Regions from separate parts of the Pseudomonas sp. GW822-FHT04C11 genome, predicted to be linked through region 2. Evidence: predicted binding sites of a transcription regulator. Region 2 holds the regulator's gene; each other region holds the start of a gene.

Region 1 (3,275 bases), on a different contig from region 2:
CGCTCGTAAGGGTGTAGCCGTCCATTTCGGGCATTTCGATGTCGGAAATCATCATCAGAAACTCTTCTTCCGGCTTCTTGCCCTCATCGACCAGTTTGCGCAGGTAATCCAGCGCTTGCCGGCCGTCGTTCAACGCAACGACTTCAACCCCCACCGTCTGCAGGCAACGCGAGACCTGCTTGCGCGCCACCGACGAGTCATCGACCGTGAGCACTCGCAACGAAATCGCCTTGTGCTGGGTCTCGGCATCGATCACGCCCACCGAAATCACATCCGACGTCGGCGCAACTTCCGCCAGGACCTTTTCCACGTCGATGATTTCGACCAACTGATTGTCGACTCGAGTCACTGCGGTCAGGTAATGATCGCGACCCGTGCCCTTGGGCGGCGGATGGATTTCTTCCCAGTTCATGTTGACGATCCGCTCGACCGACCTCACCAAAAAACCCTGAGTCTTGGTGTTGTACTCCGTGATGATCACGAAGGGATTGCTTTGATCCTGCAACCCGCCTGAGCCGGTCGCCATTGCCAGATCCAGAATCGGAATGGTTGCCCCACGAATATTCGCCACACCGCACACGACAGGACTGGACTTGGGCATCAGGGTCAGTTTGGGGCATTGCAGCACCTCCCGAACCTTGAACACGTTGATCCCGTAAAGCTGCTGGCCGTCGAGACGGAACAACAACAGCTCCAGGCGATTCTGCCCTACCAGTTGCGTGCGCTGGTTAACCGAATCCATTACACCAGCCATGCCCAGACTCCTACACCAACGCTAAGTGTGTTGCGACGCACATTCATCACTAAACGGCACGGCGCTTGCTTTTTAACTGCCATGAACACAAAAACGACATTTTCCCGACGCCTGACATCAATGTGCCGTAAATTCCTCGGCGCCCTGTCAGCCGTATGCCTGTTGAACGTTGGCAGCCCTGCCTTTGCTGACCCGGTTACCTTGCCTGATCTACTTATCGGCGTCACTCAGGGCTTTCTTGAATTCACCGTAGAAGACTATCTGGCCACCAGCCAAACCGCAGGGCGCTACGAAATCGAAGTCAACAAGCTCGACCCGCGCATGCACATGCCGGCGTGCGACAGGGAATTGACAGCGACATTGGAGAGCCCCGCGATACCTCTGGGCCGGGTTACGGTGAAAGTCCGTTGCGATGGCGTCTCCCCCTGGACAGTCTTCGTACCCGCTCAAGTCCGCCTGTTTCGCGAGGTCGTCACGACCACCCGCCCCCTCAAACGAGCCGGAATCATCGACCCTTCGGATGTCATGTTGCGTGAGCGCGATATCAGCCTGATCAATCAGGGATATCTGACAAACGTCGATCAAGCCATCGGACAAAAACTTGTCCGACCAATGGTCAGCGATCAAGTGATTACGCTTGTTCATCTGGAGCAGGCAGAAGTCGTGCGCAAGGGTGATCAGGTGGTCATCACCGCCCGCAGCGGCACGCTCAGCGTGCGGATGCCGGGTGAAGCGCTGTCCAATGGCGGCCTTAACGAACAGATCAGAGTCAAAAACCTCAACTCCCAACGGGTCATCAAGGCGCAAGTCATGGCCCCGGGGCAGGTGGAAGTCTCCATGTAGATAACTGGCGCACAACCGTCCTGTTCCCTAAACTGTGCCTCACGCAGGGCAAATACCGACGCGCCCGGGCTCATCGACTATTGAGCCTAAAGTTTTCCCGGGCATGGCCGAAAACATGGCAAGCGTCCAAATTCCCAGAGGTTTTTTTATCATGGTCATCGATTTCAGCCGTTTAAACAGCTCTCCCACGCTCGCAAGCAGCACGCGGACCAGCGTCAGCAAGGACACCGGCGATGCCGGCAAATCCGCGCCGCTGAGCACCTCGACCGAACAGGTCGGTGCCACCCAAAGCGGGGAATCGGTACACCTCAGCAATGAGGCTCAACAGTTGCAGAAGATCACTGACAAGCTGCACGATCAGCCTGCCGTCGACAACGCCCGCGTGGCCGAGTTGAAAGCAGCGATTGCCGATGGCAGCTATAAGGTCGACAGCAACCGTGTAGCCAGCAAACTGCTTAATTTCGAAGCCCAGCGCTAGCCAAAGGCCTGCGCCAGGCTTTTGGACGCTTAAAACCCAAGGCCAGCCATGCACGACACTCATTTACTGCAACTGATCACCGATGACCTCGCTCCAGCGCAACAATTGCTGGAGCTGCTGAAGACCGAATCCCTCGCCCTGCACGGCCGTGACATGCCGCTGCTCGAAGAGATTCTGGCGCAGAAACAGGGGTTGATCATTCTGCTGGAACAGCATGGCCGCAAACGCAGCGAACTTCTCGCGAGCCTGAATCTGCCTGCCAACCGCGCAGGCCTGGAGCAGTTCGCCGCCCACTCAAGTATCGGCGATCAGTTGCTGACCCAAAGCGACGCCCTGACCCAACTGCTTGCAGATTGCCAAACCGCCAACGAGCTCAACGGCCGCTCGATCCAGGTGCAACAAGCCACCACCGCCAATCAGTTGAAAATCCTCAACGGTGGCGAGTCTCCGACCCTTTATGACGCTCGCGGATCAACCGCAATGCTGGTGAAACCCCGCGCGCTCAGTCAGGCTTGAACTCATAAATAAGCGTGCTCTATCAAGGCACGAAACATGCTGGCAGAATGCTAGCTCTTGCGTGTGATCGTATTCTGTCTGGAGATTGATAAACCGTGTTCAACGCCTCAAGCGCGGAAGATGCTCCGCAGCCACCCAAGGTGCTCAGCACCCCGCTGGAAATCACCGGCAACCTGCGGATGCTGCAAGAGAGCCATGATCCCCTGATCATCACGTTCCATGAACGCAGCCAGCGATTTCAGAGCTACCTGATCGATATCGATCGCGACAGCAACATGATCGCCCTGGACGAAATGATCCCCCGCGATGGTGAACGCTTCCTGCTTGCCGGCGAAGCTTTTCGGGTTGAAGGCTTTCATGAAGGCGTACGTATTGCTTGGGAAAGCAACGGCACACTGACCATCGACGAGTCCAACGGTGGCCGCTGCTACCGTGGCACGCTGCCCGATGAAGTGGTTTACCACCAGCGTCGCAATGCGTTTCGCGCAGCCTTGAAACTGGCACAACTGGTAAACATCGAACTCGGTGGCGAAAAGCTCAAGACGCCTGTCAGCGGTAAACTGCTGGATATCTCGGCGACGGGTTGCAAGCTGCGCTTTGATGGCGACATCACCAGCGGACTTCAATTGGGTCAGGTCTATGAACGCTTCATCGCCGCCCTGCCCTTCGGCAGCATGACCGCAC
Region 2 (3,275 bases):
CTGGAACTGATTACTGACATTGAAGAACCCCGCCAGGCCTGGCGCATGCTGTTGGCGCACCTGGCGCGGATGATCGTGACTCCCGAGATCGAACCACTGGAAGAAGGTGGCGTGATCGCCATGGTCGGCCCTGCCGGCATGGGCAAAACCACCACGCTGGCCAAGCTGGCCGCACGTTACGTGCTCAAGTACGGCGCGCAGAACATCGCGCTGGTGAGCATGGACAGCTTCCGTATTGGTGCCCAGGAACAGCTCAAGACCCTGGGGCGTATCCTCAATGTCTCGGTGACTCACGTCGACCCGGGCCAGTCCCTGGCGCAAGCCCTTGATCCGCTGTTACGCAAGCGTGTGGTGTTGATCGACACCGCCGGCCTGCAAGCCAGTGATCCGGCGTTGCGCATGCAGCTGGAAAGCCTGGCCGGTCGCGGGATCAAGTCGAAGAATTATCTGGTGCTGGCCACTACCAGCCAAAAGCAGGTGCTGACTGCCGCTTATCACAGTTACAAGCGGTGCGGGCTAGCAGGCTGCATTCTGACTAAACTGGATGAAACAGCGAGCCTGGGCGAGGTGTTGAGCCTGGCAATCAGCCACGAATTACCTGTCGCTTATCTGACCGACGGGCCACGGATCCCGGATGATCTACATTTACCGCGCCGGCATCAGTTGGTCAGTCGCGCCGTTAGCGTGCAGATGCAGGAAGAACCCAGCGAAGAAGCCATGGCTGATATGTTCGCTGACCTCTACCACAGCCCGGCCAAGCGTGTCGGCTGAGGTAATAATGAATAGATTTGTATCTACATCGATGGCCTGCCATGCATTGTTCACAAGTGAGCGCGCAGCCAGTCATGTAGTCCGCGTCTAAGCAAGACAAGGTAAAGAACGAACATGGGCAGCATGCATCCCGTACAGGTGATCGCAGTGACCGGCGGCAAAGGTGGCGTCGGGAAGACTAATGTGTCAGTGAACTTGTCCCTGGCTCTTGCTGAGCTCGGCCGGCGCGTCATGCTGCTGGACGCCGATCTGGGGCTGGCGAACGTCGACGTCCTGCTGGGGCTCACGCCCAAGCGTACGCTGGCCGACGTCATCGAAGGCCGCTGTGAACTGCGCGATGTATTACTTCAGGGGCCGGGCGGAATTCGCATTGTTCCAGCAGCGTCCGGTACCCAGAGCATGGTTCACCTGAGCCCGGCCCAGCATGCTGGCCTGATTCAGGCATTCAGCGACATCGGCGATAACCTCGACGTATTGGTGATCGACACGGCGGCGGGTATTGGTGAGTCGGTCGTCAGTTTTGTTCGCGCAGCCCAGGAAGTATTGCTGGTGGTGTGCGACGAGCCGACGTCGATCACTGACGCCTACGCGCTGATCAAACTGCTCAACCGCGATTACGGCATGAACCGCTTCCGCGTGCTGGCCAATATGGCGCAAAGCCCGCAGGAAGGGCGAAATCTGTTCGCCAAGTTGACCAAGGTCACGGATCGCTTCCTCGACGTCGCCTTACAATACGTCGGTGCGGTGCCTTACGACGAATGCGTGCGTAAGGCGGTGCAGAAGCAGCGCGCCGTGTATGAAGCGTTTCCTCGTTCCAAGTGTGCGCTGGCATTCAAGGCCATCGCGCAGAAAGTCGATACCTGGCCGCTGCCTGCCAACCCGCGTGGGCACCTGGAATTTTTCGTCGAGCGTCTGGTGCAGCAAACTGCGGGTCCGGTTCTATGACAGCCAGCGGTTACAACCTGTACAAGAAGTCGGCGCGTGACGCGCAGTACGAACTGATCGAGCGTTACGCGCCACTGGTAAAACGTATTGCCTATCACCTGTTGGCGCGCTTGCCGGCCAGTGTTCAGGTCGAGGACCTGATCCAGGCAGGCATGATCGGTTTGCTTGAAGTGTCGACCAAATATGACGCGAGCAAAGGTGCGAGTTTCGAGACGTACGCGGGGATCCGTATCCGTGGCGCGATGCTCGATGAAGTCCGCAAGGGTGACTGGGCGCCACGCTCGGTCCACCGCAATACCCGGATGGTGAGTGACGCGATTCGCTCAATTGAAGCTAAAACCGGGCGTGACGCTAAAGATCACGAGGTTGCGGCCGAACTCCAATTGAGTCTCGACGATTATTACGGGATTTTGAATGACACCTTGGGCAGTCGCCTGTTCAGCTTCGACGATCTGTTGCAGGACGGCGAGCATGAAGGGCTGCACGAGGATGGCGCGAGTGCTCATCTCGAACCGTCGCGCGACCTGGAAGATGAACGCTTCCAGGCAGCACTGGCGGATGCGATTGCCAATTTGCCGGAGCGTGAGCGACTGGTGTTGGCGCTGTACTACGACGAAGAGCTGAATCTCAAGGAAATCGGTGAGGTCCTGGGGGTCAGTGAATCGCGGGTCAGCCAGTTACACAGCCAGTGCGCGGCCCGTTTGCGGGGGCGTTTGGGGGAGTGGCGAGCGCGCTGACAGCAGTGTGGGGACACTGCGAACGAAACAGGCAGGGCGTAACGCTGTGCCGGTCTTCATCCGTTGTGCTCCAGACAGTCGTCGAGTGCTCTGCCGAATTGATTGAATGGCGTGTTCAGGTGCTGAACGCGTTTAAGACTGCTTGGAGGTCGAATTGGACAAGAACATGAAAATCCTCATCGTTGATGACTTCTCAACGATGCGGCGGATCATAAAAAACCTGTTGCGTGACCTTGGGTTCACTAACACGGTCGAGGCGGACGACGGTATTACCGCCATTCCCGTCCTCAACAGCGGGAGCATCGACTTTCTGGTAACGGACTGGAACATGCCTGGCATGACCGGTATCGATTTGCTGCGCCACGTGCGCGCCGATGAAAAGCTCAAGCACCTGCCGGTGCTGATGGTCACTGCCGAAGCCAAGCGCGAGCAGATCATCGAAGCCGCTCAAGCCGGTGTAAACGGCTATGTGGTCAAACCCTTCACGGCCCAGGCGTTGAAAGAGAAGATCGAAAAAATATTCGAACGCATCGGTTGATGCGCGGAGCCACTGCGCCACGGGGGGAGCTATGGAGCAAAGAGAATCTTCACAGGGCGATTTCGAATCGACCCTGAAAAAACACGCTCACGAACTGGTCGAAAGCCTTGAAAAGGGCAGGTTCGGTGACGCTGTGCAACTGATCCATGAGCTCAATCAGACCCGTGACCGCGGCCTGTACCAGGAGGTGGGCAAGCTCACTCGCGAGCTGCATAGCGCGATCGTCAATTTTCAGATTGACCCGAACATGCCGCAAGCCGAGGAAGTCTCACAGATCACAGACG
Region 3 (3,275 bases), on a different contig from region 2:
GGATTCACCGTTCCAACCTGGTGGGCATGGGCGTACTACCGCTGCAATTCAAGCTCGACCAGAACCGCAAGAGCCTGAACCTGACCGGCAGGGAGACACTCGACATTCAAGGGTTGACGGGCGTCGAGCTGACACCGCGCATGAACCTGACGCTGGTGATCACCCGCGAGGACGGCAGCAGCGAGAAGGTGGACGTGTTGTGCCGGATCGACACGTTGAACGAAGTGGAATACTTCAAGGCGGGAGGGATCCTGCATTATGTGTTGCGGCAGTTGATTGCTTCATAATGTCGCACTGACAAAAACACCGTCTTCGGACGGTGTTTTTGTTTGAGTCGCGAACGTCCCTTTAATCGCACCGCTTCCTGTGGGAGCGAGGTGGCTCGCAGAATCTCAGACACAAGGATTTCACATGATTGCTCTGCCATGGCTCTATCTGGCACTCCTCTCCATCGGCTACGCACTGGCCCTGATCTACAGTCACCTCGGCTGGCTGGCGGCCATTTCCGTCGGGTTGTTAGCGTTTGCCGGCTTTGCCGTTCGCCAACCACAGATCCAGGTCGGCCGCGTCCTGGGTCACGGCCTGTTCGTTTTCCTCGCGGTAGCGCTGGCCATGCACTGGCTTCCCGGTTTCTACAACGGTCGCGGTATCGGCCCGGAACGCTTCAGCGCGGATGCCGTGCCGTTTTCCATGTACCTGAATCTGGACAAACCACTGATTGGTTTCTGGCTGTTGCTGGTGTGCCCGTGGATTGTCGGTCGCCGCTCCCTGCGTCTTTCACTGTATGCCACCGCCGCGGCACTGACCTTGAGCGCGCTGGCCGCTCTTGGTGGTGCGCTGCTGCTGGGTATGATCAGTTGGGCACCGAAGTGGCCCGATAAAGCCTGGCTCTGGGTGCTGAACAACCTGCTGTTGGTGACGCTGGTCGAGGAGGCGCTGTTTCGCGGTTACATCCAGGGCGGTTTGAGTCGCTGTCTGAAGAACCTGCGCTACGGCGAACACCTCGCCCTGCTTGGCGCCACAGTGTTGTTCGGTCTGGCGCACCTCGGCGCTGGCTGGCAATGGGTACTGCTGGCGAGCCTTGCCGGGTTCGGTTATGGGCTGGCGTACCGTTTCGGTGGGCTGGGGGCCGCCATCGCCACGCACTTTGGCTTGAATCTGCTGCACTTTGGCCTCTTTACCTACCCGATGCTGGCGGGTTGAAGGTCAAGGAATGTGCGCCAGCGCTGAATATTGAAAAATAATTTCAATTTATGCCTGGTACTGCCGACACCCTGTCAAAGCCTTGCGGATTGAAAAAGCCATGCGTAATAACCAGCCCATTACACAACGCGAACGGACCTTTCCGGCTCAGCAACGGTTGATTTCCACGACCGATGCCAAAGGCGTGATCACCTACTGCAACGATGCTTTCGTCGAAATCAGCGGGTTTTCTCGTGAAGAGCTGATCCGTGCACCGCACAACCTGGTCCGTCACCCCGACGTTCCACCTGCGGTCTTCGCGCACATGTGGGGCACACTGAAACAAGGCTTGCCATGGATGGGCATTGTCAAGAATCGCTGCAAGACCGGTGACCACTACTGGGTTAACGCCTATGTCACACCGGTATTCGACGGCAATCAGGTGGTCGGTTACGAGTCGGTGCGGGTCAAGCCCAGCGCCGAGCAGATCCGCCGCGCCGAAGCACTCTACCAACGCATCAATCAGGGCAAGTCGGCGATTCCTCAAACAGACAAGTGGCTGCCGGTGCTACAGGACTGGTTGCCGTTCATTCTGGTCAGCCAGCTGAGCTTCATGATCGGCGCCACACTCAACTCGCAGTGGGGTTTTGCGCTGGCCGCCGGCCTGTCCGTGCCGCTTGGCCTGCTGGGCTTGAGCTGGCAACAGCGAGGCCTCAAGCGCTTGCTGCGCCTGGCCGAGCAGACCACATCCGACCCGCTGATTGCGCAGATGTACACCGACAGCCGCGGCGCTCAAGCGCGCCTGGAAATGTCGATCCTCAGTCAGGAAGCGCGTCTGAAAACCTGCCTGACTCGCCTGCAAGACACCGCCGAGCACCTGAACGAGCAAGCTCGACAGTCCGACACCCTGGCGCACAAAAGCTCGACCGGCCTGGAACGTCAGCGCGTCGAGACCGAGCAAGTGGCGACCGCCGTCAACCAGATGGCCGCCACCACCCAGGAAGTCGCCAGCCACGTGCAACGCACCGCTGACGCGACCCAGGAAGCCAATCGCCTGACCGGTCGTGGCCGTGACATCGCCGGTGAAACCCGTGACGCGATCCAGCGCCTGTCGGTGGTGGTCGGCGAAACCGGCCTGACCGTGACCCAACTGGCCAAGGACAGCGACGAAATCGGCGGCGTGGTCGACGTGATCAAAGGCATTGCCGACCAGACCAACCTGCTGGCCTTGAACGCCGCCATCGAAGCGGCTCGTGCCGGTGAGATGGGCCGTGGTTTTGCGGTGGTTGCCGACGAAGTAAGGCAACTGGCGCAACGCACCAGTGAATCGACCGGGCAGATTCACACCCTGATCGCCAAGCTCCAGCAGACCGCCAGCACCGCGGTGCAAACCATGGAAGCCGGTCACCGTCAGGCTGAGGAAGGCGTGGCGCGGGTTCTGGAAGCCGATCAGGCTCTGGTGGGTATCAGCGAAGCGGTGGCCAACATCACCGACATGACCACCCAAATCGCTGCCGCGACCGAAGAGCAAAGTGCAGTAGCCGAAGAGATCAGCCGCAACATCAGCACCATTGCGCAACTGGCCGACCAGACCTCGGAACAGGCACAGAACTCGGCGTTACTGAGTGAAGAGCTGACCAAAACCGCGAATACCCAGTATTCGTTGGTAGAGCGGTTTAACCGCTGATCGTTGCTGGCAAATACAAAAACCCGGGAGGTGATGCTTCCGGGTTTTTTATTGCCAATGCAAAGACGATGTCGACTATGGCGCAGCCATCGCGGGCAAGCCTTGCTCCTACAGGTATGTATCGTGCCCAAATCATCAGGCAACCCTAAAACCTGCAGGAGCAAGGCTTACCCGCGATGAGGCCCTGACTGCCACCACAAAAACTCACAGGAGAAATGCTGCAACCTTGCTGGCCGCAGCCGCCAAATGCTGTTCATGAGTAAAGCCCGAAGCCTTCAACGGCTTCAAATCATGATCGCCAGCCACCAGCCAAAGCACCTCAATACTCGGCGCTAACGTATAACCCTCGACCGCCTCACGATTCCCCAACGCATCCCGCTCACCCTGCACAATCAGCGTCGGGGCT

Evidence for each region. The regulator FliA, encoded in region 2, starts transcription of late flagellar genes. The targets are predictions, from matches to a motif close to CTAAAGTTTNNNNNNNNNNNGCCGNTAA.
Region 1: a site for FliA is predicted at 1,684-1,711, ahead of flgM (flagellar biosynthesis anti-sigma factor FlgM). Genes of this name have one in related genera too.
Region 3: a site for FliA is predicted at 1,246-1,273, ahead of AC1RJ3_RS23945 (methyl-accepting chemotaxis protein). Genes of this name have one in related genera too.

The regions. Positions count from the first base shown of each region.
Region 1 covers NZ_JBXAMS010000005.1:21,944-25,218, forward strand. Annotated here, with positions in the region: gene AC1RJ3_RS09835 (chemotaxis protein CheV) at 1-754, opposite strand, end outside; gene flgA (flagellar basal body P-ring formation chaperone FlgA) at 836-1,597, shown strand; gene flgM (flagellar biosynthesis anti-sigma factor FlgM) at 1,749-2,075, shown strand; gene AC1RJ3_RS09850 (flagella synthesis protein FlgN) at 2,124-2,591, shown strand; gene AC1RJ3_RS09855 (flagellar brake protein) at 2,687-3,275, shown strand, end outside.
Region 2 covers NZ_JBXAMS010000012.1:98,833-102,107, forward strand. Annotated here, with positions in the region: gene flhF (flagellar biosynthesis GTPase FlhF) at 1-771, shown strand, start outside; gene fleN (flagellar synthesis regulator FleN) at 886-1,716, shown strand; gene fliA (RNA polymerase sigma factor FliA) at 1,713-2,453, shown strand; gene AC1RJ3_RS19650 (chemotaxis response regulator CheY) at 2,620-2,991, shown strand; gene AC1RJ3_RS19655 (protein phosphatase CheZ) at 3,023-3,275, shown strand, end outside.
Region 3 covers NZ_JBXAMS010000017.1:100,183-103,457, reverse strand. Annotated here, with positions in the region: gene acnA (aconitate hydratase AcnA) at 1-287, shown strand, start outside; gene AC1RJ3_RS23950 (CPBP family intramembrane glutamic endopeptidase) at 412-1,203, shown strand; gene AC1RJ3_RS23945 (methyl-accepting chemotaxis protein) at 1,304-2,869, shown strand; gene AC1RJ3_RS23940 (alpha/beta family hydrolase) at 3,074-3,275, opposite strand, start outside.